One region of the Streptomyces sp. NPDC045967 genome, then DNA from elsewhere that is predicted to be linked to it. Evidence: riboswitches for the same ligand, from Rfam matches in the RefSeq annotation. Region 1 holds a riboswitch; each other region holds the start of a gene.
What was found. A riboswitch is a leader RNA that binds a small molecule or an ion and turns the genes downstream of it on or off. The one in region 1 is predicted to bind cyclic di-AMP.
Positions count from the first base shown of each region.

Region 2: linked by a shared signal. The riboswitch ahead of AC07FY_RS16610 (transglycosylase family protein) and the one ahead of AC07FY_RS25075 (M23 family metallopeptidase) in region 1 are both predicted to bind cyclic di-AMP.
Region 3: linked by a shared signal. The riboswitch ahead of AC07FY_RS04755 (LysM peptidoglycan-binding domain-containing M23 family metallopeptidase) and the one ahead of AC07FY_RS25075 (M23 family metallopeptidase) in region 1 are both predicted to bind cyclic di-AMP.

Region 1 is NZ_JBWKLE010000015.1:112,784-122,510, forward strand. Features, by position in the region: gene AC07FY_RS25055 (restriction endonuclease) at 1-1,794, opposite strand, end outside; gene AC07FY_RS25060 (DNA gyrase/topoisomerase IV subunit A) at 1,905-4,361, opposite strand; gene AC07FY_RS25065 (M16 family metallopeptidase) at 4,549-5,904, shown strand; gene AC07FY_RS25070 (M16 family metallopeptidase) at 5,925-7,292, shown strand; cyclic di-AMP (ydaO/yuaA leader) riboswitch at 7,517-7,676, shown strand; gene AC07FY_RS25075 (M23 family metallopeptidase) at 7,689-8,486, shown strand; gene AC07FY_RS25080 (GntR family transcriptional regulator) at 8,695-9,372, shown strand; gene AC07FY_RS25085 (HPr family phosphocarrier protein) at 9,650-9,727, opposite strand, start outside.
Region 2 is NZ_JBWKLE010000007.1:66,381-76,107, reverse strand. Features, by position in the region: gene AC07FY_RS16635 (SurA N-terminal domain-containing protein) at 1-90, shown strand, start outside; gene AC07FY_RS16630 (nucleoside triphosphate pyrophosphohydrolase) at 119-1,162, shown strand; gene AC07FY_RS16625 (globin domain-containing protein) at 1,176-2,390, opposite strand; gene AC07FY_RS16620 (cytochrome P450 family protein) at 2,512-3,798, shown strand; gene AC07FY_RS16615 (LysM peptidoglycan-binding domain-containing protein) at 3,902-4,963, shown strand; cyclic di-AMP (ydaO/yuaA leader) riboswitch at 5,239-5,411, shown strand; gene AC07FY_RS16610 (transglycosylase family protein) at 5,415-6,137, shown strand; gene eno (phosphopyruvate hydratase) at 6,412-7,698, shown strand; gene AC07FY_RS16600 (FtsB family cell division protein) at 7,789-8,280, shown strand; gene AC07FY_RS16595 (DUF501 domain-containing protein) at 8,365-8,913, shown strand; gene AC07FY_RS16590 (Ppx/GppA phosphatase family protein) at 8,910-9,727, shown strand, end outside.
Region 3 is NZ_JBWKLE010000002.1:188,112-197,838, reverse strand. Features, by position in the region: gene AC07FY_RS04765 (MBL fold metallo-hydrolase) at 1-336, opposite strand, end outside; gene AC07FY_RS04760 (SGNH/GDSL hydrolase family protein) at 538-1,323, opposite strand; gene AC07FY_RS04755 (LysM peptidoglycan-binding domain-containing M23 family metallopeptidase) at 1,486-2,448, opposite strand; cyclic di-AMP (ydaO/yuaA leader) riboswitch at 2,451-2,627, opposite strand; gene AC07FY_RS04750 (tyrosine-protein phosphatase) at 2,944-3,735, shown strand; gene AC07FY_RS04745 (aspartate aminotransferase family protein) at 3,770-5,185, opposite strand; gene hpnH (adenosyl-hopene transferase HpnH) at 5,182-6,213, opposite strand; gene AC07FY_RS04735 (phosphorylase family protein) at 6,219-6,902, opposite strand; gene shc (squalene--hopene cyclase) at 6,902-9,004, opposite strand; gene AC07FY_RS04725 (polyprenyl synthetase family protein) at 9,128-9,727, opposite strand, start outside.

The sequences.
Region 1 (9,727 bases):
GACCAGCCGGTCCGCCTCCCGGGGCAGGGCCTCGAAGGTGACCTCCAGGGCGGCCTTGTCGGGCGCCGTGTGGGCGCGGGCGCGCACCGAACCGTCCGGCGTCCCGGGGTTGTTGAAGAAGACGAAGTGGTCCTCGCTCAGGACCCGGCCGCCCGTGCAGACCAGCGCGCACACGTCGAGGGCGACCGCACCCGACCAGGACATGCCGAGCACGTTGTGGTCCGGGGACGGGTCGGGCTCGGGGGCGCGCTGCGCGGGGACGCCGGCGGGACCGCCGCCGAGGCGGCCGCGCAGCCCGTACCGGTGCAGCAGTTCCACCAGCTTCTCGCCGGGAACCAACTCCAGCGGCTTGCCGTTGGCAAAGGTGTACGACCCCGGCCCGAAGGACGCGGTGGTGACCAGCACCCCCTTGTTCGCCCCCTTGTCCTGGACCGTGCCGTACAGATCCCGCACCGCCGTCGGTGACACCGTGTTCCGGTAGCGCTTGACCTGCACCACGATCCGCCCGCCGGTGATGGGGGACGGATCGTGCGCCTCGATGTCCACGCCGCCGTCCCCCGACCGCTGGGTGGTCAGGGCCTCCATGCCCATCGCCCGGAAGAGCTCCGCCACCAGGTTCTCGAAGGCGATGGGGTCCATCTCGAACAGGTCGGGCTCCTCCTCGCCGTCACCCGCCTGACCGCCGTGGCTGACGACCCCACCGCCGACCTCGCCGGGCCGCCGCCCCGGGCGGACCGCGCTCAGCTGGTCGGGCCGCGCCGACAACTGCCCCCGCAGTCCCTCGACCAGGCAGTCCACGGCGCTGACCTGCTCCAGCCGCAGCCCTTCGAAGGCGGACCGCACCGCCGACACGGTGGCGAGTACGAGCTGCGCCTCCTGCCCCGTCACCGGATCGGGGGCTTCCACGAAGCCGTTGACCACCACCGAGGACAGCACGCCGAACTCGTCCGCCGCGTAGAGCTCGTGCACCACCAGCAGGACGCACTGCGCCAGCAGGTCCCGGTACAGCGCCCGCCGCTGCGTGGCCGGGCGCGCGGTCTCCTTGTCCAGGCCCGTGCTCGGCACGTACCGCACCGACTTGGCCTGCGGTACCACCGCGTACCCCGGCAGCTCCCAGTCCAGCACCAGCTGGCGCGCCGCCGGGTCGTACGCGGCCGCCACCTGCCTCGGCACCTGCTCGGGCCAGGCCGCCGAGGCGTAGAGGGCGGCCGAGAAGTACTCCACCACGGCGTCGGCGTCACCCGCCCGCAGCGCCCCGGCCAGCGCGGTGAGTCCCGCGTTGTGCGCGCGGATCCCCGCGAGCTGGTCCGCGGCCCAGCGGTCGTAGCTCCGCCGGTAGTCCGCCAACCGCTGCTGCCGCTGGGCCTCCGCGGCGTGCGCCGCCTGCCATGCCTGCGTGTACCGGGCGTGCGCCTCGCGCTCGGCCTGGGCCCGCCGGTTCGAGCCGAGCGTCCAGCCCGTGCTCTGCTGCTGGAACTGGTGCAGCTGCGGCATCGGCACGGGGTGCGCCAGCGTGCCCGGGGCGAAGGGTTCGAGCTGCTCGGACCGGACCAGCCCGGCCGTCCGGAACGCCGGCGCCCGGCACCCCGCGGCCAGCAGCCCCTGCAGGACGGCGACTTCCGCCTCGATCGCCTCCGTACGCCGCCGGGCCTCGCCCTCGCGGTACTGCCGGTCGGCGGCCCGCTGCTCCCGCAGCCGGCGCTCCACCTGCCGTTGCTGGATCACCTGCGTCTGCTGCGCCCGGCGCTGGGCCTCGGCCCAGTCCCCGATCACTCCGCCCGCGCGACGACTCATCAGCTCTGTTCTCCCCGCCCCACCCGCCAGTGCCAAGGGGGAAAACACTAGTCGCCCTTCGGGTGGTACGTCCCCCCTCGGGGCGTACCACCCGAAGGGCGGCGTCCGTCCTACAGCGCGCCTCCGGCCAGCGCCGCCACGGTGGCGGGCAGCGCAGTGCCCGAGCCGTCGCGGCGCGGGTCCACGGCCGGCAGCTCGGCCGGAGTGCCGTTCGCCGTGGCCGCCCGGACCGGTGCGTTGCCCGCCCAGGCCAGCACCAGCACGTCCTCGCCCTTCAGGAACCGCTGGCAGCGCACACCGCCGGTGGCGCGCCCCTTGCGCGGATACTGGTCGAAGGGGGTCAGCTTCCCCGACAGCACCGAGTCGTCCAGCGTCCCGTGCGAGCCGGCGACGGTGAACACCACCGCGTCCCGCGCCGGGTCGACGGCGGAGAAGTGGATCACCTTGGCGTTCCCGGCGAGCTTGATGCCCGCCATACCACCGGCCGGGCGGCCCTGCGGGCGCACCTGCGAGGCCGGGTAGCGCAGCAGCTGGGCGTCGTCGGTGAGGAAGACCAGGTCCTCCTCGCCCGTGCGCAGCTCGACCGCGCCGACGATCCGGTCGCCCTCCTTGAGGGTGATGACCTCCAGTTCGTCCTTGTTGGCCGGGTAGTCCGGTACCACGCGCTTGACCACGCCCTGCTCGGTTCCCAGCGCCAGGCCCTGCGAGGTCTCGTCCAGCGAGGTCAGGCAGATCAGCTTCTCGTCCGGCTCCAGCCCGGAGAGGAACTCCGCGACCGGGGCGCCGCCCGCCAGGTTCGGCGCGGCGTGCGTGTCCGGCAACTGCGGCAGGTCGATCACCGACAGCCGCAGCAGCCGCCCGTACGACGTGACCGCGCCGACCTCGGCGCGGGCGGTGGCCGCGACCTGCGAGACGATCAGGTCGTGCTTGGCGCGGGGGCCGCCCTCCGACTCGGGCAGCGGTTCGCCGGTCACGGTGCGTGCCAACAGGCCCGTCGAGGACAGCAGCACGCGGCAGGGGTCGTCCGCGACCTCCAGCGGTACCGTGCCGACCGCCGTGCCCGCCGACTCCAGCAGCACCGTACGGCGCTCGGTGCCGAACTTCTTCGCGACCGCCGCCAGTTCCGCGGAGACCAGCTTGCGCAGCTCGGAGTCGGAGTCCAGGATCCCGGTCAGCTCGTCGATCTCACCCGTGAGCCGGTCGCGCTCGGACTCCAGCTCGATCCGGTCGAACCGGGTGAGCCGGCGCAGCGGGGTGTCCAGGATGTACTGGGTCTGGATCTCGCTCAGCGAGAAGTGCGCGATGAGCCGCTCCTTGGCCTGCGCGGAGTTGTCGCTGTCCCGGATGAGCCGGATGACCTCGTCGATGTCGAGCAGCGCCACCAGCAGGCCCTCGACCAGGTGCAGCCGGTCGCGCCGCTTGCCGCGGCGGAACTCGCTGCGCCGCCGGACGACCTCGAAGCGGTGGTCGAGGTAGACCTCCAGCAGCTCCTTGAGGCCGAGCGTGAGCGGCTGCCCGTCCACCAGGGCCACGTTGTTGATGCCGAAGGACTCCTCCATCGGCGTCAGCTTGTAGAGCTGTTCCAGCACGGCCTCCGGGTGGAAGCCGTTCTTGATCTCGATGACCAGGCGCAGGCCGTGCGAGCGGTCGGTGAGGTCCTTGACGTCCGCGATGCCCTGGAGCTTCTTCGCGCCGACCAGGTCCTTGATCTTCGCGATGACCTTCTCGGGGCCGACCGTGAAGGGCAGTTCCGTGACGACCAGCCCCTTGCGGCGCGCCGTCACGTTCTCCACCGCCACCGTCGCGCGGATCTTGAAGGTGCCGCGGCCGTTCTCGTACGCGTCCTTGATCCCCGCGAGCCCGACGATCCGGCCGCCCGTGGGCAGGTCCGGACCGGGGACGAAGCGCATCAGCGCCTCCAGGTCCGCCTGCGGGTGGCGGATCAGGTGCCGGGCCGCCGCGATGACCTCGCCCAGGTTGTGCGGGGGCATGTTGGTCGCCATGCCGACCGCGATCCCGGACGCGCCGTTGACCAGCAGGTTCGGATAGGCGGCGGGCAGTGCGACCGGCTCCCGCTCCTGGCCGTCGTAGTTGGCGGTGAAGTCGACGGTGTCCTCGTCGATCGACTCCGTCATCAGCGACGTGGCGTCGGCCATCTTGCACTCGGTGTAGCGCATCGCGGCCGGCGGGTCGTCGTTGCCGAGCGAACCGAAGTTGCCGTGGCCGTCGACCAGCGGAAGCCGCATGGAGAACGGCTGGGCCATGCGGACGAGGGCGTCGTAGATCGACGCGTCGCCGTGCGGGTGGAGCTTGCCCATGACCTCGCCGACGACACGGGCGCACTTGACGTAGCCGCGGTCGGGGCGCAGACCCATCTCGTTCATCTGGTACACGATGCGGCGGTGCACCGGCTTCATGCCGTCGCGGGCGTCGGGCAGGGCACGGGAGTAGATCACCGAGTACGCGTACTCGAGGAAGGAGCCCTGCATTTCGTCGACGACGTCGATGTCGAGGATCTTCTCCTCGAAATCCTCCGGCGGCGGGGTCTTCGTGCTGCGGCGGGCCATCGCTGCGCGGCTCCTTAACCAAGAATGGGGGGTGCTGGGGGTCTGACGCGGACCATTGTGGCCCGAGGCACCGACAACCCGGACTCCGACCCCAGGGGGTGACCCGGGAACTTATCCGGTCGCCGTCGCGCTTGCATACAGTGGCAGGTCTGACGGAAATCTCTGCATCGCGTATCGAAGGGACCACATGCCCATGGGTCACACGGCCACAGCCCAGGCCGGCTCCGGCGGCCTGACAGCGACCGAGCACCGGCTGGCCAACGGCCTGCGCGTGGTGCTGTCCGAGGACCACCTGACCCCGGTCGCCGCGGTCTGCCTCTGGTACGACGTCGGCTCCCGCCACGAAGTCAAGGGGCGTACCGGCCTGGCTCACCTCTTCGAGCACCTGATGTTCCAGGGCTCGGCGAACGTGTCGGGCAACGGCCACTTCGAGCTGGTCCAGGGCGCCGGCGGCTCCCTCAACGGCACCACCAGCTTCGAGCGCACCAACTACTTCGAGACGATGCCGACCCACCAGCTGGAGCTCGCGCTGTGGCTGGAGGCGGACCGGATGGGCTCGCTGCTGGCCGCCCTGGACGAGGAGTCCATGGAGAACCAGCGCGACGTCGTCAAGAACGAGCGCCGCCAGCGGTACGACAACGTCCCGTACGGCACCGCCTTCGAGAGGCTGACCGCGCTGGCCTACCCCGCCGGCCACCCGTACCACCACACCCCGATCGGCTCGATGGCCGATCTGGACGCCGCCTCCCTCGAGGACGCGCGCGCCTTCTTCCGCACGTACTACGCGCCCAACAACGCGGTCCTGTCGATCGTCGGCGACATCGACCCGGAGCGCACGCTCGCCTGGGTCGAGAAGTACTTCGGGACCATCCCCTCGCACGACGGCAAGCAGCCGCCCCGGGACGGCACCCTGCCCGAGGTCATCGGCCGCGAGCTGCGCGAGGAGATCGTCGAGGAGGTCCCGGCGCGTGCGCTGATGGCCGCCTACCGGCTCCCGCACGACGGCACCCGCGAGTGCGACGCCGCCGACGTGGCGCTGACCGTGCTGGGCGGCGGCGAGTCCTCGCGGCTCCACAACCGTCTGGTGCGCCGCGACCAGAGCGCCGTCGCGGCCGGGTTCGGCATGCTGCGCCTGGCCGGAGCGCCCTCGCTGGGCTGGCTGGACGTCAAGACCTCCGGCGGGGTCGAGGTCCCGGACATCGAGGCGGCCGTGGACGAGGAGCTCGCGCGGTTCGCCGCCGAGGGCCCGACCGCCGAGGAGATGGAGCGCGCCCAGGCGCAGCTCGAGCGCGAGTGGCTGGACCGGCTGAGCACGGTCGCGGGCCGGGCCGACGAACTGTGCCGGTTCGCTGTGCTCTTCGGCGACCCGCAGCTGGCCCTGACCGCCGTCCAGCGGGTCCTGGACATCACCGCCGAGGAGGTGCAGGCGGTGGCAGCGGCCCGACTGCGCCCTGACAACCGCGCGGTGCTGGTCTACGAGCCGCTGGCCGGCTCCGACGAGTCCGCCGGGAACGACGACGAGAACGAGGGGGCGGAGCAGTGAGCGACACCGCAGCCGTCACGATGACCTTCCACCCGCGCCCGCAGGCCGGCGAGCCGCAGCCGTGGGCCTTCCCGGCCCCCGACCGCTCGGTGCTCCCCAACGGCCTGACGCTGCTGCGCTGCCACCGCCCGGGCCAGCAGGTGATCGCGGTCGAGGTCAACCTCGCCGCCCCGCTGGACGCCGAGCCCGAGGGCCTCGACGGCGTGGCGACCATCATGGCGCGCGCCCTGTCCGAGGGCACCGACAAGCACTCCGCCGAGGAGTTCGCCGCCGAGCTGGAGCGCTGCGGCGCCACCCTCGACGCGCACGCCGACCACCCGGGCCTGAGGGTCTCCCTGGAGGTCCCGGCCTCCCGGCTGCCCAAGGCGCTCGGCCTGCTCGCCGACGCCCTGCGCGCACCGGCCTTCGCCGACGCCGAGGTCGGCCGGCTGGTGCGCAACCGGCTCGACGAGATCCCCCACGAGCTGGCCAACCCCCAGCGCCGCGCCGCCAAGCAGCTCTCCAAGGAGCTCTTCCCGGCGAGCCTGCGGATGTCCCGCCCGCGCCAGGGCACCGAGGAGACGGTCGCCCGGATCGACGCCGCGGCCGTCCGCGCCTTCTACGAGGCCCACGTACGCCCCGCCACCGCCACCGCCGTGGTCGTCGGGGACCTGACCGGCCTCGACCTGGACGCGGTCCTCGCCGACACCCTGGGCGCCTGGACCGGTGACACCGCCGAGGCCCTCCCGGTGCCGCCGGTGACCGCCGACGACACCGGCCGCGTCGTCATCGTGGACCGGCCCGGTGCGGTCCAGACGCAGCTGCTGATCGGCCGGATCGGGCCGGACCGGCACGACGCGGCGTGGGCGGCCCAGGTGCTCGGCACGTACTGCCTGGGCGGCACCCTGACGTCCCGGCTGGACAAGGTGCTGCGCGAGGAGAAGGGCTACACCTACGGCGTGCGCGCCTTCGGTCAGGTGCTGCGCTCCACGGCCGACGGCAAGGGCGCCTCGATGCTGGCCATCAGCGGCTCGGTGGACACCCCGAACACCGCCCCGGCGCTCGAGGACCTGTGGAAGGTGCTGCGCACCCTCGCGGAGGGCGGCCTGACCGACGCCGAACGGGACGTGGCCGTGCAGAACCTGGTGGGCGTGGCCCCGCTCAAGTTCGAGACGGCCGCCTCGGTCGCGGGCACCCTGGCCGACCAGGTCGAGCAGGAGCTGCCGGACGACTACCAGGCGCAGTTGTACGCGCGGCTCGCGGAAACCGGCACCGTGGAGGCGACTTCGGCGGTCGTGAACGCCTTCCCCGCGGACCGGCTGGTGACGGTCCTGGTGGGCGACGCGGCGCAGATCGAGGAGCCGGTGCGGGCCCTGGGAATCGGCCCCGTGAGCGTCGTCACCAACTGACCTCCACGGGCGGCACGGCGCTGCACGAGCGGTGCCGGGCGGCCCGGCAAGGGGCTTCCGGCGGACATGTCTGCCGGAAGCCCCTTTGTCCGTTTAGTGGAGAGGTAGCTTTTATGCGGTGTGGCGTACGCAACAAAAAGGCGTCTCTGTTTGGCGATTGACGGATGATCCGCCTAGCGTCACCTGTGCTGTCCGTCAGTTGTACGCGCCGCACCCGCGGCACCGGGCAGCGATCGCCGAGTCCCCGTCAGGCGCAAGCCTGGGGAGCCGGGGACCCACATCAGTCCCTGGGGTGAATCGGACCGCCTCGCAAGAGGAGGCCCGTAGGAGACCTTCCTGCTCCGAACCCGTCAGCTAACCCGGTAGGCGAGAGGGAAGGAAAGGATCAGCCCCTTCATGGCGTTTGGCAGTCGTGCCGCCGGCAAGCACCGCGGTTCCAGCCGTTTGAGCCGCAAGACCGCCGGCTACGCCGGTATAGCCGCCCTCGCCACCACTGGTGTCGTCGGCTCCCTCGCCGCCCCGGCCTTCGCCGCGGACAGCAGCGACAACCACTCCTCCTCGGACAACGCGCTCGGCGCGGTCGTCGTCGCCGAGGACCTCGCGGGTGACATCGAGGACCAGGCCGCCTCCCAGCAGCGTGCCGCCGAGCACGCCGCCGCCAAGGCGCAGGCCGAGGCCGACGCCAGGCAGCGGGCCGCCGAGTCCAAGCGCCTCGCCGAGGTCAAGGCGAAGGCCGAGCGCGAGGCCGCCGAGCGTGCCGCGCGCGAGGAGGAGCGCAAGCGCCTCAACACCTTCGTCTCCCCGCTCGACAGCTCGTACGTCAGCACGCAGTACAAGGCGGGCGGCGGCATGTGGTCCTCCGGCAGCCACACGGGCATCGACTTCCACGCCGCCTCCGGCACCACCGTCCGCGCGGTCGGCGCCGGTGTCGTCGTCGAGGCCGGCTGGGGCGGCGCGTACGGCAACAACGTCGTGATCAAGCACAACGACGGTACGTACACCCAGTACGGGCACATGGCCTCGCTGAGCGTCTCCGTCGGCCAGCAGGTCACCCCCGGCCAGAAGATCGGCCTGTCGGGCTCCACGGGCAACTCCAGCGGCCCGCACCTGCACTTCGAGGCCCGCACCGGTGCCGACTACGGCTCGGACATCGACCCGGTCTCCTATCTGCGCTCGCACGGCGTCAGCCTCTGACCCGCATCGCACCGCAGCACCGAAGGCCCCGGCTCCCCGAGCCGGGGCCTTCGTGCTGCTCCGGCGAATTCGGCATCCCTCATTTCCGGCCGCTCTCGGAAATCATCGTGTGTTGCAATAGAGTCGCGGTACGCGCACAAGTGTCATGAGTGTTCTGCTCGTGTCGTCGGCGTGGCAGTCGAAAAGCGGAAAAGGTGGAGGTCCGGTCTTGCGTATTCCCGCGCACGCGGTGTGCACAGCGATCCGCGACGACATCGTCTCCGGGGTGTTCGAGCCGGGCGGCAGGCTGACCGAGGAACTGCTGGCCCGCCGGTACGGGGTCTCGCGGGTCCCGGTGCGCGAGGCGCTGCGGACCCTGGAGTCCGAGGGGTTCGTGACCACGCGCCGGCACGCGGGCGCCTGCGTGGCCGAGCCGACCGAGCAGGAGGCGGCGGACCTCCTCGAGCTGCGGACGCTGCTGGAGCCGCTGGCGGCGGCCCGCGCGGCCCGGCGGCGCACCGAGTCTCACCTCAAGGTGCTGCGCGGCCTGGTCAGACTGGGCCAGGAGCGGGCCAGGCGGGGCCAGAGCGAGGACCTGCGCTCCCTGGGCGGCTGGTTCCACGAGACCCTCGCGCAGGCGTCCAGGAGCCCCGGTCTGATCGCGCTGCTGACGCAGACGCGGCGGAAGCTGGCGTGGATGTACGTGGTGGAGGCGCCGGCCCGGCCGGTGGACTCCTGGGCGGAGCACGGGGCGGTGGTGGACGCGGTGGCGCGGGGGGACGCGGAGCGCGCGCGGACGCTGACGGCCCTCCACGCCGAACGGGCGGCGGGCGCGCACCGGCCGCGCGCGGGGGCGGCCGTGAGCACTTCGCAACGCGCCGTAAACATGTCCGGCGGCCGCTATTAACTGGGGCCGGATACAAAGAGGGAATATGTGCGCGGCCCATATGCCTACGGACGACATGTGTGCGGGCGATATGCGCACGGGCGCCTCTCCCTGAATTCGGGCGGCGTGAATGCGGTGCCGGCGCGCCAGGGGAGGCGGATCGCTTGAATTCCGCCGCGCGAACGCGGAAGCCGCGGCCCCCGGGTGGCGGGGCCGCGGCTTTCGCGCGGAGGACCGTGCGGGCCGGTGGGCCCGCCGCGGTCGCACGGGGGACGACGCGAGGGTCGAACCCGAAGGGTCAGACGGTCTCGGGGAGCTCTTCGAGACCCTCGGCGACCAGCTTCGCGAGACGGTCGAGCGCCGCGTCGGCGCCCTC
Region 2 (9,727 bases), on a different contig from region 1:
TTCGACGTGCAGCAGATCAAGCTCGGCGCCGGGGAGACCCCCTGGATCACCCAGCGGACCCGCCCCGAGCAGGCACCCGCCGGAGCCTGACACCCGCCCGCGGGGGTAGGTTCGCAGGGTGACCGACCACGACCCCCGCGCCTCCACCACGGCCGAGCCCACCGGCCGCATCGTCCTGCTCACCACCAGCCACCGGGTCGCCCCCGGCGTGCTGTCCTGGCCCGCGTGGCAGACCCTGCACTCCGCGGACCGGGTGCTGTGCGCCGATCCCGACCACCCGCAGCTCCCGTACCTGGGGGACGCGGGCGTGGAGGTGGTGCAGAGCAGTCCCGAGGCGCGGGAACTGGTCGCGGCCTGCGCCGGCGGCGCCACGGTCGTGGTGCTCCTGAGCGGCGAGGGCGACCAGCGGCTCACCGACGGGCTGGCCCGCCTGGCGGGCTCCGGCCGGGTCGCCATGCCCGACCTGGAGCTGCTGCCGGGCTCCTACGACCTGCCGGGGGCCCGGCTGCTCGACCTGGTCCAGGTGATGGACCGGGTCCGGCGCGCGTGCCCGTGGACCTCCCGGCAGACCCACCGGGGCCTGGCCAAGTACGCGATCGAGGAGGCGTACGAACTGGTCGAGGCCATCGAGGCCGGGGACCGGGAGGAGCTGCGCGAGGAGCTCGGGGACGTCCTGCTCCAGGTGGTGTTCCACGCCCGGATCGCGGAGGAGGGCGCCGGCGGGGCAGGGGACGACCGGGTCGCCGAGGACGACGGGGACGACGAGGGGGACGTCGGGGCGTTCTCGATCGACGACGTGGCCGCCACCCTGGTGGACAAGCTGATCCGCCGGCACCCGCACGTCTTCGGCGACGAGCAGGCCGAGACCCCGGAGGAGGTCAGCGCGCACTGGCAGCGCACCAAGGCGGTGGAGAAGGGCCGGGAGTCCGTCACGGACGGGATCCCGCTCGGCCAGCCGGGCCTCGCGCTCGCGGCCAAGCTCGCCGGCCGGGTGCGTACGGGCGGGGTGGACGTGGAACTGCCCCGCGGCGAGGGCATCGGCTACGAACTGCTCCGGCTGGCGGCACGCGCCGAGGCGGAGGGGACCGACCCCGAGACGGCGCTGCGCGCGGCGGCCCGCGTCTACCGGGACGCGATCCGCGCCGCCGAGGGCGTCGCGTAGGGCGCAGCACCGCTTACCGGTCGTCCCGCGGCGCGCGCCCCGACGGGTTGTGCCAGTGCGGCGCGGGGCGGTTCAGGAACCACTCCCCGAAGCCCAGCGGGCGGCCGTTCGGCCCGTGGCCGCGTCCGGCCGCGGGTACGGAGTCGTGGAAGATCCGGCCGGGGGCGGCGCCCAGCTCCTCCAGGAGGCAGGCGGTCTCCTCGATGAAGGAGGGCGGCCCGCTGAGGTAGACGTCCTGTTCGGGCCAGAGCCCCCGGGTGCCGAGCGCGGTGGCCAGCCGGTCGGTGGCCTGGTTGCGGTGCTGCCCGGGAGCGGGCGTGATGTAGGTGACGGCGAGCCAGGGGCAGGCCGCCGCGAAGGCGTCGATGAACGGCCGGTCGTAGAGGTAGGAGGCGTCCCGCGCGACCACGAAGAGCCGTACGTCCTGGTCGGGAGGGTGCCGTGCGAGGTCCTCCAGGACGGCCCGGACCGGTGCCCAGCCGGTTCCGGCGGCTATGAGGCTGGCCGGACGGTCGGTCCGGCGGAACGTCAGCCGCCCGGCCGCGGCGCCGAGCCGCAGCCTCTCGCCCGGCTCCACGTCGCGGACCAGGGGGGTGCTGAGCCGCCCCCGCTCGATCAGGCTGACGTGCAGGTCCAGGGTGCCGTCGGGGCGGGGGGCGTTGCCGAGGGAGTAGGTGCGCCAGACCCTGGAGACCCGGGGACTGCTCACGCTCGTGTACTGGCCGGGCAGGTAGGGGAAGGGGGCGTGCGGCTTCAGGGTCAGCACCCCTATGTCCTCCCCGTACCGGAGGTGGCGCACCACTTCCGCGTCCCACCAGGGCGGCTCCTCGCTCGCGGCGGCGCCGGCCAGCATCGCGTCGGCTATCAGCCGGTACGCCTCGGCCCATGCCTTCTCCACCCGCGGGGTCCAGGCTTCGCCGGCGGCCTCGGCGAGGGCGGCGAGCAGGCTGGCGCCCACGGCGGCGTAGTGCCGGGGCCCGGCGCGGAACTTGCGGTGGTCGCGGCCGAGCTCGTGGAGGTAGGGCAGCAGGCCGTCGTCCTCCAGGTGGGCGACCACGTGGGTGAGCGCGGCGAAGAGCCGGTCCCGCTGGCGTTCCATGTCCTCGGAGGAGTCCGGGAAGAGCTCGCGCATCGCGGGGTTGTGCCAGAAGAGGTGGGAATAGAAGAACTTGACCGCGTGCTCGGCCCGTCTCTCCACCACCGCGAAACTGCTCTTCAAGATCCTCACATCCACAAGGCCGACAGTAGGAACGCCGTGCGAGCCGCCGTCAAGGGAGGATGGATCTGCGGACAGCCGCGACGAAGCGCCCATTTGGGACGGGGGTCCGGAGCCGGGATACGGTCGTCGGGTGCACGAGCAGACCCCCGCAGAGCCCGCAGACACCCCCTCGGCCGACGGTTCCCACCCGGGGCCGACCCTGTTCGACTGGGAGTTCGCGACCGACCCCTATCCGGCCTACGCCTGGCTGCGCGAGCACTCCCCGGTGCACCGCACCAGGCTCCCCAGCGGGGTCGAGGCATGGCTGGTCACCCGGTACGCGGACGCCCGCCAGGCCCTCGCCGACCAGCGTCTGAGCAAGAACCCGGCGCACCACGCGGAGCCCGCGCACGCCAAGGGCAAGACGGGGATCCCGGGGGAGCGCAAGGCGGAGCTGATGACGCACCTGCTCAACATCGACCCGCCGGACCACACCCGGCTGCGGCGGCTGGTGTCGAAGGCGTTCACCCCGCGCAGGGTCGCCGAGTTCACCCCGCGGGTGCAGGAGCTGACCGACCACCTCATCGACGGGTTCGCGGAGCGGGGGGAGGCGGACCTGATCCACGAGTTCGCCTTCCCGCTCCCCATCTACGCCATCTGCGAGATGCTCGGCGTACCGCGCGAGGACCAGGACGACTTCCGCGACTGGGCGGGAATGATGATCCGCCACGGCGGCGGTCCGCGCGGCGGAGTCGCCCGTTCCGTGAAGCAGATGCGGACCTATCTCGGGGAACTCATCCACCGCAAGCGGGACGATCTGGGCAACGACCTCATCTCGGACCTGATCCGGGCGAGCGACCACGGTGACCATCTGACCGAGGCCGAGGCCACCGCCATGGCTTTCATCCTGCTTTTCGCCGGTTTCGAAACCACCGTGAACCTCATCGGCAACGGCGTCCACTCCCTCTTCATGAACCCGGGCGAGCGCGCCCGCCTCCAGGCCTCCCTCGCGGCCGGCGAGAGCGGCCTGCTGGAGACCGGCGTCGAGGAACTGCTGCGCTACGACGGTCCCGTGGAGCTGGCCACCTGGCGCTTCGCCACCGAGCCGCTGACCCTCGGCGGGCAGCGGGTCGCCGCGGGGGAGCCGGTCCTGGTCGTCCTCGCGGCCGCGGACCGCGACCCCGCGCGGTTCGCCGGACCGGACACCCTCGACCTCTCGCGGACGGACAACCAGCACCTCGGATACGGGCACGGCATCCACTACTGCCTGGGCGCTCCGCTCGCCCGACTCGAGGGACAGACCGCGCTTGCGACTTTGCTCACGCGTCTGCCTGATCTGGAACTCGCCGTTCCACCAGCGGACCTGCGCTGGCGCGGCGGACTGATCATGCGTGGCCTGCGCACCCTTCCCGTGCGCTTCACACCCATAAACATCTGAAGGCCAACTGACCGGACGTCAGGAGCCGACCGGAGTTGTGACAACCGTTCGAAGGCCGCTAGGTTCTGCCGTTACCCCGCCGTTATGCGAAAGGTGCAGCATCATGCGTTCCGGGAACGGCCGACACAGACGCCCCCGCCAGGTGCCCGCGATAGTCGTCACCGCCGGAGTCACCGGCTCCGCGCTGGCACTGCCGCTGCTCGCCGCCACCAACGCCACCGCGGCCGACACGGCCACGTGGGACAAGGTCGCCGAATGCGAGAGCGGCGGCGCCTGGAGTGCGAACTTCGGCAGCGGCCAGTACGGCGGCCTGCAGTTCACCCAGGAGCAGTGGAGCAACGCCGGCGGCCTGGACTTCGCCGAGCGGGCCGACCTGGCGAGCCGTTCCCAGCAGATCGCCGTGGCCGAGCGGGTCCTGGCCTCCCAGGGCCCGCAGGCGTGGCCGCTGTGCGCGGCCTCGGCCGGGCTGGACGCGCAGGGCCCCGCAGCCGAGGTCGATCCGGGGCTGCCCGGCGGCTCGCAGGCGGCCGGCGCCCCCTCCCGCCCGGACGACCAGGTCCCCACCACCGGGACCGGCAGGCCCTCCACCGACTTCGGCGCCCCGACGCAGCCCGCGCCGACCCCGTCCGGCAGCCCGTCGTTCGCGCTGCCCGACGGCCCGCTCGCGCCCTCCCTCGGACTGCCCGTCATGCCCTCGCCGGACGAACCGGAGCCGACGCCCTCCCCGACCGACCCCACCGCTCCGACCGCCCCGGTGAACCCGGACGCGCCCACCACGCCCCCCACCACGCCGCCCGGCACCCCGCCGACCACCCCTGGCCTGCCGCCGGTCACCCCGGGCGACCCCACGGCCCCGGCCGACCCGACGGCTCCGGTGAGCCCCGAGGCGCCGACCACCCCGACGACCCCGCCCGCGACGCCCGCGACGGCCCCCGAGGGCAGCGGCAAGCACCGCGGCACGCCGGCCGTCGAGGTGTCCGGCCCCGCTGACGCCCCGTCCGCGCCCACGTACACGGTCAAAGCGGGCGACAGCCTGACGGCCATCGCGGACGCCAAGGGACTCGAGGGCGGCTGGAACGCGCTCTACGCGGCCAACGAGCAGGTCATCGGCGGAGACGCAGACCTGATCAAGCCCGGCCAGAACCTGGATCTAACCGCCGAATAGGGGCACTTCGGCCGGTCGGAAAGAGTCGATTGTCCGTTTTGATCAAGTGAGACATGCGTCTCTTCCGGTCAACTGGCGTGTCTCGCCCGGGGGCTTCCGCAAACCCGGCCCTCACCTGCGCAAACGTCCCCGCGGCGAGCGCAAGTAGGGGCCGATTCCCCCGAAAACGCCCGTTGAACATCGGGGGGAGACCTGTCTACCTTCTGAATCGCCCGCCACCGCGGGCTCCTTCGACCGCATCGCCGAATCCTGCCGGCGGACGGGGGGAACAGTCGTCGCGTCAAGCGCCGAAGGCAGGAGCGGGGGAACCAAGGTAGGCGCCGGGAGCGGCCGTTGAGAGACGGTCACGCCACCGGCTAGGGGTCAAGACGTGCGCTAGGTCGCACGGCCGGGCAACTCACTCGCCCGAACCCGACAGCTCACCTCGTAGGCGTCGGTGAGGAGAAACTCCATGCTGCTTTCCGGCAAGGGCAAGCACCGTCGCGGTTCCAAGGCCGTTCGCATCGTCACGCTCGCCGGTGTCGCCGGTGTGGCCGTCGCCGCCCCCCTGATGGCCGCGGGCACCGCCAGCGCCGCCACCGCGTCCGAGTGGGACAAGGTCGCGCAGTGCGAGTCCGGTGGCAACTGGGCCATCAACACGGGCAACGGCTACTACGGCGGCCTGCAGTTCTCGTCCTCGACCTGGGCCGCGTACGGCGGCAAGTCGTACGCCGCGCAGGCCAACCAGGCCTCCAAGGCCCAGCAGATAGCCGTCGCGGAGAAGGTCCTCAAGGGCCAGGGCAAGGGTGCCTGGCCGCACTGCGGCAAGGGTCTGTCGAACTCCTCCTACACCGGCGGCGGCGCGACCGCGGCCGCCCCCAAGCAGGAGAAGAAGACCGAGCCCAAGCAGACGGCGCCGAAGCAGACGGCCCCGAAGCAGGCGGCCCCGAAGCAGGCGGCCCCGAAGCAGGAGACGAAGCGCTCCGAGGCCCCGACCACCCGCTCCGAGCGCTCCGCGGCCCCGGCCCCGAAGACCGGCAACGGCTCGTACGCGGTCAAGGCCGGCGACACCCTGGGTACCATCGCCGAGACCAACGGCGTGCAGGGCGGCTGGGAGAAGCTGTTCGAGCTGAACAAGGACATCGTCTCGGACGCCGACCTGATCTTCCCGGGTCAGAAGCTGAAGCTCAGCTGACCGGCGCGGCGACAGCCGCGCAGTCCGTGAGCACCACGCACCACCACACACCGCCCGGCGCGTCTCCCCCCACGCGCCGGGCGGTGGCGTGTCAGGGGCCGGGCCCCCGGTGGCCGGGCGCTCTATGTCCTGGAACAGGGGTATTCGGACCCTTTTTCGTCCCAGGACCCGGGCGGTCGGCGGGCCGAGTGCCCGGATCCGGTTAGGCTCTAGGCGGCAAGGCCATCCCACGGCCTGACGCCACCGCACACCCAGCGTCACATCCCAGAAGGAGATGCTCGTGCCGTCCATCGACGTCGTCGTAGCCCGGGAAATCCTGGACTCCCGAGGCAACCCCACGGTCGAGGTCGAGGTGGGCCTCGACGATGGCAGCACCGGCCGTGCTGCAGTTCCGTCCGGCGCCTCCACCGGTGCCTTCGAGGCCATCGAGCTGCGTGACGGTGACCCCGACCGTTACTTCGGCAAGGGCGTCGAGAAGGCCGTCCTCGCCGTGATCGAGCAGATCGGCCCGGAGCTCGTCGGCTACGACGCCACCGAGCAGCGCCTGATCGACCAGGCCATGTTCGACCTGGACGCCACCGACAACAAGGGCTCGCTCGGCGCCAACGCCATCCTCGGCGTGTCCCTCGCCGTCGCGCACGCCGCGTCCGAGGCCTCGGACCTCCCCCTCTTCCGCTACCTCGGCGGCCCGAACGCGCACCTGCTGCCCGTTCCGATGATGAACATCCTGAACGGCGGGTCGCACGCCGACTCCAACGTGGACATCCAGGAGTTCATGATCGCGCCGATCGGCGCGGAGTCCTTCTCCGAGGCGCTGCGCTGGGGCGCGGAGGTCTACCACACCCTCAAGAAGGTCCTGCACACCAAGGGCCTGTCCACCGGTCTCGGTGACGAGGGCGGCTTCGCCCCGAACCTGGAGTCCAACCGCGCCGCGCTCGACCTCATCGTCGAGGCCATCAAGCAGGCCGGCTACACCCCGGGCACCGACGTCGCGCTCGCGCTCGACGTCGCCGCGTCCGAGTTCTATAAGGACGGCAAGTACGAGTTCGAGGGCCAGTCCCGCTCGGCCGCCGAGATGACCGACTACTACGCCGAGCTCGTCGAGGCGTACCCGCTCGTGTCCATCGAGGACCCGCTGTTCGAGGACGACTGGGCCGGCTGGAAGACCATCACCGACCGCCTGGGCACCAAGGTCCAGATCGTCGGCGACGACCTCTTCGTCACCAACCCCGAGCGCCTGGCCCGCGGCATCGAGGAGGGCTCCGCGAACGCCCTGCTCGTGAAGGTGAACCAGATCGGTTCGCTGACCGAGACCCTCGACGCCGTCGAGATGGCCCAGCGCAACGGCTTCAAGTGCATGATGTCGCACCGCTCCGGCGAGACCGAGGACGTCACCATCGCCGACCTCGCCGTCGCCGTGAACTGCGGTCAGATCAAGACCGGCGCCCCGGCCCGCTCGGACCGCGTCGCCAAGTACAACCAGCTGCTGCGCATCGAGGAGATCCTCGACGACGCCGCGGTGTACGCGGGCCGCAGCGCGTTCCCGCGCTTCAAGGGCTAATCACGCCCTCGCCTCCGTACGTCCCCGCACTCGGTCCCGTACCGTGTGCGGGGACGTAGTGCGTAGTGCGTACACAGGGGAGGCGGATCAATGGCCGGGAACCGGGATCGGTTCTCCACCTTCTCCACCGCGACCAGGCTCAAGCAGCTCGGCGAGCGGACCGCCGCGCACGTCTACCGCTCGCAGTCGCGCCGCCAGGTCCGGCGCAGCCGGCTCACCGGCCGCGCCGCGCTCCTGGTGCTCGTCCTCTGTACGCTGGTCGTCGCCCTCGCGTACCCGATGCGGCAGTACGTGTCCCAGCGCTCGGAGATCGCCGACCAGCAGCGGGCCGCGGCGGCCGCGCGGGAGCGCCTGGAGCGGCTCCGCGACGAGAAGGCCCGCTGGCAGGACGACGCCTACGCGGAGCAGCAGGCGCGCAAGCACCTGCACTTCCTGCGTCCCGGGGAGATCGGCTACATCATGACCGACCCGGGGGCCCGGGCGGCGGCCGAGCGGCACCGGAGCGGGCAAGCCGGCTCCGACCGCCCCTGGTACTCCAACGTGTGGGACGGCGTGGACAAGGCCGACCGCCCCGGCGAGTGAGCCCGTCCGCACCCGCTCCGCACCGCACGCACCAGACCCGTACCGCAGTACCCATCCACGAGAACGAAGAGACTTCCTCAAGGCATGCAGACGCCCCCGCCCCAGACCGACCGGACCGAGCCGACCGACGCGGACATCGAGGCGTTCGAGCAGCAGCTCGGCCGCCCGCCGCGCGGGCTGCGCGCCATCGCCCACCGCTGCCCCTGCGGCCGGCCGGACGTGGTCGAGACCGCGCCGCGGCTCCCCGACGGCACCCCCTTCCCGACGCTGTACTACCTGACGTGCCCGCGAGCCGCGTCCGCCATCGGCACGCTGGAGGCCAACGGCGTGATGAAGGAGATGCAGGCCCGGCTCGCCGAGGACCCCGAGCTCGCCGCCGCCTACCGGGCCGCGCACGAGGACTACATCCGGCGCCGCGACGCCATCGAGGTGCTCCAGGGCTTCCCCAGCGCCGGCGGGATGCCGGACCGGGTCAAGTGCCTGCACGTGCTCGTCGGCCACTCGCTGGCCGCGGGCCCGGGCGTGAACCCGTTCGGCGACGAGGCGCTCGCGATGCTGCCGGAGTGGTGGGCCAAGGGCCCATGCGTCACCCCGTGCGGTGCGGCGGCGGCCGACGAGGAGCCGGGCGCGTGACCCGGGTCGCGGCCGTCGACTGCGGCACGAACTCCATCCGCCTGCTCGTCGCCGACTGCGACCCGGTCACCGGTGACCTCGTGGAACTGGACCGGCGGATGACGGTGGTCCGCCTCGGCCAGGGCGTGGACCGGACGGGGCGGTTGGCACCGGAGGCCCTGGAGCGCACCTTCGCGGCCTGCCGGGAGTACGCGGCGGTCATCGAGGAGCTCGGCGCGCAGAGGGTCCGCTTCGTGGCGACCTCGGCCTCCCGGGACGCGGAGAACCGGGCCGACTTCGTCCGGGGCGTCCGGGAGATCCTGGGCGTGGAGCCCGAGGTGATCTCCGGGGACCAGGAGGCGGAGTTCTCCTTCACCGGCGCCACCAGGGAGCTCGTCGCACACGGCCACCTGGAGCGGCCGTTCCTGGTGGTGGACATCGGCGGCGGCTCGACCGAGTTCGTGGTCGGCGAGGACCGCGTGCGCGCCGCCCGCTCCGTGGACGTGGGCTGCGTACGGATGACCGAGCGCCACCTGGTGGTGGACGGGGTCGTCAGCGACCCGCCGACCGCCGCGCAAGTGGCCGCCGTACGGGCCGACATCGAGGCGGCGCTGGACCTGGCCGCCGAAACGGTCCCGCTGGCCGAGGCCCGCACCCTGGTCGGCCTGGCCGGCTCGGTGACCACGGTCGCCGGGATCGCGCTCGGCCTGTCGGAGTACGTCTCCGAGCGGATCCACCACGCCAGGATCGGCTACGAGCAGGTCCGCGAGATCAGCGAGCGCATGCTGACCTCGACCCACGCCGAGCGCGCGGCGATCCCCGTGATGCACCCGGG
Region 3 (9,727 bases), on a different contig from region 1:
CTCGGCGAGCACGCTGGAGTGTCCCATCCAGGTGAGCCGCAGTCCGCTCGCGGGCGGCTTCGCCAGCTCCGCGAGGGTCGTCGGGTAGACGGGGATCGGGGCGCCGGGGCTGCGGCGGAGCCGCTGCTCCCGGTGGAAGTAGATCTTGGCGAACTCCGCCATCGACCCCGAGGGCCTGGTCCGGGCCCCGACCGGGTTCTGGAAGACGCCGTCGGCGAAGTTCGGCGAACGGTGGATCCGCTCCAGCCGGGCGCCGGAGGGGTCCGCGCCGAAGGCTTCGGGTCGCAGGGCACGCAGCCGCGGACGCAGGGGACGCGGGGGTCGGGAGCCGGTCAAGGCGCCTCCTGGGGAAAGGGGGTCAGGGCGGTCGTCGGTCTACGACCATCCCAACGCACACATACCCCGAAGGATTCCGCTTACGGCCGCCTGCCCGGTCCAGGACCTTCCCCTGCGGCCCGCGCGCCCCGGTCCGCGACCTTCCCCCTGCGGCTCGCGCGCCCCCGTCCGCGGCCTCCCCCTGCGTCCCGCGCCCGGGACCTACAGGGGCAGCAGATCCGGCCGCTTCGCCGCGACGTGGTCGCCGGAGGACTCGCCGCGCAGCCGGCGCCCGATCCAGGGCACCAGGTGCTCGCGCGCCCACTGGATGTTGTCCCGGGTGACGTCCACCGAGCCGCGGGGACGCTGCGGCGGCCACGGCTGGTCCGGGTCGGCGGGCACCTCGAGACCGAGCACCTGCGCGGCCCGCAGCGCCACCCGCGTGTGCCCCTCGGGCGACAGGTGCAGCCGGTCGGCGTCCCAGGCGCGCCGGTCCTGGACGGACCTCAGCGACCAGAGGTCGAGCACCGGGCAGTCGTACCGGTCGGCGATGGCGCGCACGTGTGCGCTGTACGTCGCCACCTTGCCCCTGATGTGCCTGAGGACCGGAACGCCCCGGGTGTCGAAGCCGGTGGTGATCATGACCAGGCCGACGGCCCCGGTGAGGTCGGCGACGGCGGCCTCGAACCGCTCCGCCACGTCGTCGGGGTCGCTGCCGGGCCGGATGATGTCGTTGCCGCCGGCGCAGAAGGTGACCAGGTCCGGTGCGAGCCGCTTGGCCCGCGGCACCTGCTCGGCCACGATCTGGTCCAGGAGCCGGCCGCGCACCGCCAGGTTCGCGTACCGGAAGTCGTGTTCGTCCCGCCGGTCGGCCAGGAGCACGGCGAGCCGGTCCGCCCAGCCGAGAGGGGAACCCCCGGGTCCCGGGTCCCCCACGCCCTCGGTGAAGCTGTCCCCGATCGCCGCGTACGAGCCGATGGTCTTGAGTGTCGTCGTCGTCGCTGCCACGGGACGACATCCTTCACCCGCGCACACGACCTACGCCAACGTAAGCAGGGGTTGACGGACCGTGATCTGCGCCACGCCCCGTCCGGGGAATAGGCGCGCACCGGGCCGGGACCCCCCTCGGGCCCCGGCCCGGTGCGTGTTCGTGCCCGGCGGCGGCTGCCGTCAGAGGGTGACGCCCTTCGAGCGGAGGTAGCCCACCGGATCGATGTCGGAGCCGTAGGACTGCCCGGTGCGGATCTCGAAATGCAGGTGCGGACCGGTGGAGTTGCCGGTGGAGCCGGCGAGCCCGACGCGCTGGCCGGCCGTGACGCTCTGGCCCACCGAGACGGACAGCGCGGAGAGGTGGCCGTACTGGGAGTACTTGCCGTCGGCGTGCCGGATGATGACCTCGTTGCCGTACGACCCGGCCCAGCCGGCCGACACCACGGTGCCCGCGCCGACGGCCTTGACGGTGGTGCCGGAACTCGCGATGAAGTCGACGCCCGTGTGGTAGCCCGAGGACCACATCGCACCCGAGGCGCGGTAGGGGGTGGAGATCCCGCCGCTCACCGGGGACACGAACCCGGCGGCGGTCGGGGCCTTGGCCGCGGTGGAGGAACCACTGCTCTGCGCCTTCTGCTGCGGGCGCGGGGCCGGGACGGGCGCGGCCTTGGCGGAGGAGCCCTCGGCGGCGGACCGGGCGCCGGTCGAGGACCGCTGGGCGGGCGCCGGAGCCGGAGCCGCTTCGGCGGCCTTCGCACCGAGGGTCAGCTTCAGGCCCGGGTGGATCAGGGACGGGTCGGCGCCGACGGCCTCGCGGTTGTCGGCGTAGAGCTTCTCCCAGCCGCCGGAGAGCCGGCGCTCGGCGGCGATCTTGGAGAGGTAGTCGCCGGGCACGACGGTGTAGACGGTCGGCGCGGCCTCCGCTGCGGCGGGGGCGGCCTGGAGCGCGACGGGGAGCTGCGGGGCGACGGCGGGGGCCGAGGCGGGCGCGGCTGCGGCGGGGGCGGCCGCGGCAGGGGCCGCGTGGGCCGTGGCGGCGCCCATCAGGGGCAGCGCGAGCGCTGCGCCACCGGTGCCGGCGGCGGCGAGGCCGCGGGGAAGGGAAAGGGACTTGGGACGGCGGTGCTTACCCTGTGCGGGCATGGCGAATTCCTCTCCGTCGCCGGCGAGGTGAGCTGTCGGGTTCGGACTGGAGATGTCCGGCCGTACGCGAACGGATCGCGCACGACTTCACCCCTAGCCGTTCCGGAGGGAAGATCCGGGACGGCGGCTTACCTGGTTCCCCCGCTCCTGCCGCGCGCGTGAATAGACGGGTGCGGTTTCCGGGAGGCGGCAGGATTAGGCGGTCCACCCGGATCGATCGCGAAGGTAATCGAGTTCGGGCACACGGAACAAGCCATGTATTCCCCAAGGGAATCGGCGGGACGGGGGATCGGCGGAATTCCCGTCACCCTCCGTTTGTTCCGCACCGTCAACAACCCTTCCGGCCGGGCCATTCGACTTTCGCGATCAGGCACGCACGGTCACCGTATGATCTGGCTCACGGGGCGAGGCCCGATCTCGCCGTCGCGTGCGGCAAGTTGGAGCCAATCAGCTCAATACGGACAAGCTGTCCCACGATGAAGCGGAGGAGTTCCTTTGACCCAGCAGATACAGGAGCCGGAGCTGTCGGGAGTGCGCAATTTCCGCGACGTGGGCGGATTGCCGACTTCGAACGGACGCCAGGTCAGGCCAGGGCAATTGTTCCGAAGCGGACATCTTGCACATGCCACCGAAACCGATGCGGAGTTCCTCGCATCGCTCGGACTCCACACCATCTTCGACTTCCGCAACGACGCCGACCACGCCCTGGAGGGGCCGGACATCGCGCTGCCCGGCGTACGGAACGTCAACATCCCGCTCACGGACCCGGCGGACGGCCGGGAGTTCTGGACGATGGTCCGCGAGGGAGCCCTCGAGGAGTTGCGCTCGGCCCTCGGCGACGGCAAGGGCGCGGCCCGGATGGCGCAGTCGTACCGCACGATCATCCTGCAGCGCACGGCCGAGCACAGCCGCGTGGTGCACGCCCTCGCGGAGGACAGCGTCCCCGCCCTGCTGCACTGCGCGGCCGGGAAGGACCGGGCGGGCCTGTCGGTCGCCGTCGTGCTGCTGGCGCTGGGCGTCGAGCGCGAGGCGATCATCGCGGACTACCTCGAGTCGAACGCCCCGCACCGCCGCTACCGGGTGCGCCGCGGCGACGGGGCGCAGGAGACCCGCGCCCCCGAGGTGATGGAACTCCTCGCCCCGCTCTTCGACGCCCGCGCCGAATACCTCACCACGGCCTTCGACACCATCGAGGAGCGGTGGGGCGGAAACGCGGCCTACCTCGCACAGGGCCTCGGGCTCACACCCGAGACCCTCGGCCGACTGCGGGAACGGCTGCTGGTCTGAGCCCGTGGGCGTCCGCCCCTGCCGGAGCGGGCCGTCACCGGTTGCCGACGGCCTGCTTCACCAGGGTCCTGCCGAACTCCCACATCAGCCCCGACCCGCCGTGCGCCTCGTCCATGACCGCCCGGAAGGCGCCGACGAACCGGTCCACGTCGGTCTCGTCCACGATCAGCGGCGGAATCAGCTTGATCACCTCCAGGTGGTCCCCGGACACCTGCGTGAGGATGCGGTGCTTCTGCAGCAGCGGCACCACGACCATCTGCGCGAAGAGCCCCTTGCGGGCCGCCTGGAGCATGCTCCACCGGCCGCGCAGCCCCAGCGAGGACGGCCGGCCGAACTCGATGCCGATCATCAGCCCGCGCCCGCGCACCTCGTGCAGCAGCTCGTACTCCTCCACCAGGGCCGCGAGCCGGCCGCGGAGCAGATCGCCCATGGCCCGGGCGTTCGCGACGACCTCCTCGTCGTCCATGACCGACAGCACCGCCAGTCCAGCCGCCATCGCCTGCGCGTTGGAGCCGAAACTGGCGGAGTGCACGAGGACCCGGTCCATGGAGGAGTAGACCTTCTTGAAGATCCAGTCCCTGCCCAGTGTCGCGCCGACCGGCACGTAGCCGCCCGAGAGCGCCTTGGCCACGCACACCAGGTCGGGCTCCACGCCCGGTTCGTGCTGGTACGCATAGAAGTCACCGGTCCGTCCGAGGCCGGTCTGCACCTCGTCGGCGATCAGCAGCGCCTTGTGGTGGCGCAGCAGCTCCTGCGCGGCGGGCAGGTATCCGGGCGGGGCGGCGAGCACGCCCTTGCCCTGGATCGGCTCCACGATCAGGGCGGCCACGTCCCCCTTGCGCAGCTCCCGCTCCAGGGCACCCAGGTCCCCCAGGGCGATCTTCGTATCGGGCAGCAGGGGGGCGAACCCGTCGCGGAAGCCGCCCTCCCCGTTGACCGAGAGGGCACCCGTCGTCAGGCCGTGGAAGGCGTGGTCGCAGTAGAGGACCCTGGGCCGGCCCGTGGCGTACCGGGCGAACTTCAGGGCCGTCTCCACCGCCTCGGTGCCGCTGTTGCCGAAGAAGACCCGGTCGAGGTGGGGGCTGTACGAGAGCAGCTTCTCCGCCAGCAGCCCCGGCAGTGGCTGGCAGTCGAAGCGGGTGAGGTCGGCGAGCTGGGCGTCGAGGACGTCGTGCAGGGCGCGGCGGACCACCGGGTGGTGCCGCCCCAGGCCCATCACCCCGAACCCGGCCAGCATGTCGAGGTAGTCGTTGCCCTCGGCGTCCCAGAAGTGGGCGCCCTCGGCGCGCTCGTAGACCTTGTCGAAGCCGATGGTGTGCAGCATCCGCGGCAGCTGGTGGTTGAGGTGCCGGGCGTGCAGCTCGTACCGCTCGCCCCCGCGCTCGGCCAGCAGGGCCCCGAGGTCGAACCCCCCGGCCCGGCCGCCCCCCTCCGGTGGAACGGCGGTCATGACGAGGCGCCCCGGTTGCCGCCGATCGTCTCGCGGGCCGCCCGCAGGGACTCCTTGAGGGATCCCATGGTGGCGAGGACGGCGGTGGGCTCGTATCCGCAGTGCGCCATGCAGTTCGCGCAGCGCGGGTCCTTGCCCCGGCCGTACTTGCTCCAGTCGGTTTCGTCGATCAATTCCCGGTAGGTGGGCACATAGCCGTCGCTCATCAGGTAACAGGGTCGCTGCCAGCCGAAGAGGGAGTAATTGGGAATGGCCCAGGCCGTGCAGGGGAAATCGGCCTTTCCTTCCAGGAAGTCCAGGAAGAGCGGCGAGTGATTGAGCCGCCAGCGCCTGCGGTTGCCGCCCGCGAACGCCTTCCTGAACAGTTCGCGGGTCTGCTCGACACCCAGGAAGTGCTCCTGGTCGGGTGCCTTTTCATAGGCGTACGCGGGCGAGATCATCATCTCGTCCACCTGGAGCTCGTCGTTGAGGTAGTTGAGCACCTCGATGATCGTCTGCGGGGTGTCGGTGTTGAAGAAGGTGGAGTTGGTGGTCACCCGGAACCCGCGCTTCTTCGCCTCCTTGATGGCCGCGACCGCCTCGTCGAAGACGCCTTCCTTGGCCACGGACTCGTCGTGCCGCTCGCGCAGCCCGTCGATGTGCACGGCGAAGGCGAAGTACGGGGAAGGGGTGAACTTGTCCATCTTCTTGCGCATGAGCAGCGCGTTCGTGCAGAGGAACACGTACTTCCGCTTGGCTGTCAACTGGCGGACGATCTCGTGGATCTGCGGGTGCATCAAGGGCTCACCGCCCGCGATGGACACCATGGGCGCACCGGACTCCAGTACGGCGCCGACCGCCTGGGCGACCGGCATCCGCTGCTTGAGCACCCCGGCCGGGTGCTGGATCTTCCCGCACCCCTCACAGGCCAGGTTGCAGGCGTACAGCGGTTCCAGTTCGACGATCAGCGGGAACTTCTCCCGCTTGCGGAGCTTCTGTTCGAGCAGATAGGTCCCGACCCTGACGGTCTGGCGCAGCGGCATGGCCATCTGGCTCACCTCCTGGGGAGCAGCAAAGAACGGTGCCAGTCGTAAAACGCGGGCAGTACGGCACGCAGTACACGGAAGGCCGATATTCCACTGCGGACCGTGCCGATCCGGACGAGCTCGTGCTCCGGGGCGTCGACGATCACCCGGACGGCCGCAACCGGGCGCCCTCCCCGTGACGGGCCGCCGCCGCCCCCGGTGGCGGCCCACAGGGTCGCGGCGGACTCCATGTCCACGGCGACGGCGCCGGTGGCCCGCAGCCGCGCACGCTCCTGGCCGCGGACGACGCGGTCGGATCCGGTCAGCGCACCGGTGTGCACGGTCCGGCCGGGGGCGGCCCGGGCCAGTGCCTCGGCGAGCAGGGAGGTCCCGGTGCAGGCGACGACCCCGTGCCGGTCCCGGGTCTCCTCGGCGACGACCAGGTCGCCGGGGTGCATGCCGGGAACCAGCCCAGCGCAGAACCCGGTCGCGAGGACGGCGGCCCGCTCCATCCCCGGCCGCTCCAGCGCCCGTTCCACGGACCGCCCGGCCGCGCGCGGGCCCATGCCGGTGCGCAGCAGGGCGTGGTCCCCGCGGCCGGCGCTGCGCAGCGCCGCCTGCTCGATGCGCAGCGCGCAGGCCACCAGCAGCGGGCCGGGTCGCTCTGCCGCGTCCCCGGCCCCAGCCCCGGCCCCGGCCCAGGCCCCGGACATCAGGACCCCCCGGCGGCCGCGAACGGTTCCCCGTGCAGGTAGCGCCCCAACGCGGTGAGCGGGAACACCAGCCGGTACAGGTGGTAGTTGATGGAGAAGTCCCAGGGGAAGCCGGTGCCCGTGAAGTGGGGCTCGTCCCAGGAGCCCTCCTCGTCCTGGGTGGCCACCAGGTAGCCGATGCCCCGTTCGACGGCCCCGCCGTCCCGCTCGCCCGCCGAGAGCAGGGCCATCAGCGCCCACGCGGTCTGCGAGGGGGTGGAGGCGCCCTTCCCGGCCCAGGAGCGGTCCTGGTAGGAGCGCTGGTCCTCGCCCCACCCTCCGTCCTCGTTCTGTACGGACTCCAGCCAGCGCACGGCGCGCCGGATCGCGGGGTGCCTCGGGCTGAGGCCGGCCGCCGTGAGGGCGGGCACCACCGAACCCGTTCCGTAGACGTAGTTGGTGCCCCAGCGTCCGAACCAGGCGCCGTCGGGCTCCTGTTCGGCGAGCAGCCACGCGATGCCGCGCCGGGTGCGCGCGTCGCCCGCCCTGCCCTCGACGGCGAGCATCTCGACCACGTGGGCGGTGACGTCGGCCGAGGGCGGGTCGATGACCTCGCCGAAGTCGCAGAAGGGAAGCCGGTTGGGGAAGGGGCTGGTGTTGTCGGCGTCGAAGGCGCCCCACGCACCGTTCCCGGACTGCATGCCGAAGGTCCAGGACACGCCGCGGGCGATGGCCGCCTCGACCCGGGCGGGTTCGGGGTGCTTGACGCGGCGCAGCGCGAGGACGACCTCGGCGGTGTCGTCGATGTCGGGATAGGTGTCGTTGTGGAACTCGAACGCCCAGCCGCCCGGGGCGAGGCCGGGCCGTCGTACCGCCCAGTCACCGCTGCGCACGACCTCCTCGCCGAGCATCCAGTCGGCGGCCTTGACCAGCGCCGGGTGGTCGGGGCGCAGGCCCGCGTCGGCCAGGGCGATCGCGGCGAGGCAGGTGTCCCAGACCGGGGACTGGCAGGCTTCGATCATCCGGGCGCCGTCCTCGCGCCACACCGCGAAACGGTCGAGGGATTCCAGTCCGGCGCGCATCACCGGGTGGCCGAGGTCGTAGCCGAGCAGGTGCAGGGCGATGACCGAGTACACGGCGGGCGGCTGGATGCCGCCCCAGCAGCCGTCGTTCTCCTGCCGCTCGACGATCCAGCGGGCGGCGGCGGACATGGCCGCCTTGCGCAGCCGGCGCGGGGCGAACCGCCGGTAGACGTGCAGGGCCCTGTCCATCCGCTGGAAGACGCCGTCCCAACTCGCCAGGGGGGCGGGGCGTTTGGCGGGGTTCGGCACCCGTGCGTCGGTGTGCAGCTCGTCGAGGGCGAAGGGGGCGGGGCGGACGGGACGCAGCGCCGAGACGATCGTGAGGGGAACGATGGTCTGGCGGGCCCAGCAACCGAAGTCGTAGATGTTCAGCGGCACCCAGGAGGGCAGGAACATCAGCTCGGGCGGGAGTTCGGGCAGGTGTTCCCAGCTCCACCAGCCGAACAGGGCCAGCCAGACCCGGGTGAAGACCCGGGCGGAGGCGATGCCGCCGTGCGCCCGGATCCAGGCCGACGCGCGGGACATGTGCGGGGCGTCGGGCGCGTCACCGGCGAGGCGCAGGGCCACGTACGCCTCGATGGTGGCCGAGAGTTCGGGCGGTCCGCCGTGGAAGGTGGCCCAGGTCCCGTCGGCATGCTGCCGGCCGCGGATGAAGAGGGCGGCGGCGCGGGTGGTGGCCTCGTCCCGGATCCCGAGGAACTGGCGCAGCAGCAGGTCCTCGGCGTCCATGGTGATGTTGGTCTCCAGGTCGCCCTTCCACCACCCTTCGGCGTCCTGGCGCGCCAGCAGGTGCCGGGTGGCCCGCGCGGCCGCCTCGTACGCCTCCTGCCGCAGGCCGGCGGCGGCCGGCCCGGGTGGGAGGGGGGCGGGTGGTTCGGGCGGGGCGACGGTGAGGCCGTGCCCGCAGCCGCCCGGCTCGGCTGCCGGGCGGGCCGGTCGGACCTCGGCCTCGGTGGCCGCCCTGGGGGCCGGCGCGGTCCCGGTGGTGGTGTCGCTGCCCACGCCGGCGCCCTCGGCACCGCCGTCGGTCGTCGCTGTCATGGCTTCCCCTTCGTGCAGTCTGTCCTCTGCTGTGCTGGGGTCTGCCGTCGGCCGGGGCGCGCCTCTCTCGGGGCGACGGCGCCGGCCGGCGACTAGCGAGTCATATCAGCTTGCGTGCGCCGTTCACCTCTTGCGCACGACGACGAAGTCGGCGAGGGCGACCAGCTGGTCGCGCACGCGCTGCGGCATGTCGACGTCGTCCAGGGCCCTGATCGCCACCGCGTGCTGGCGGCGCGCCTCGTCGGCGGTCCACTGCCGTCCCCCCGCCGCCTCGATGAGCGCCGCGCGGGCCGCGAACTCCTCCTCGGAGAAGTTCTCGAAGTCGTTGCTCTTGGCATCGGCGGCCAGCAGCTGGGCGAGCTCCTCGGCGGCGGGCCCGTCGGCCGCGAGGGCGGCGACCACCGGCAGGGACTTCTTGCGCTGGCGCAGGTCGCTCCACGTCTGCTTGCCGGTGGCGTCCGGGTCGCCCCAGATGCCGAGGAGGTCGTCCACGGCCTGGAAGGCGAGGCCCAGGTGGTACCCGTACTCCTCGAGCTTGTCGGCCGTGCGGTCGTCGGCGCCGCCGAGCACGGCGCCGATGGAGACGGAACAGGCGAGCAGGGCGCCCGTCTTGTTGCCCTCCATCTCCAGGCACTCCTCGACGCTGACGCGCTCGCGGTGCTCGTAGGAGATGTCCTGGGCCTGCCCGTCGATGAGCTTGCGGCTGGCGGTGGTCAGCCGGCG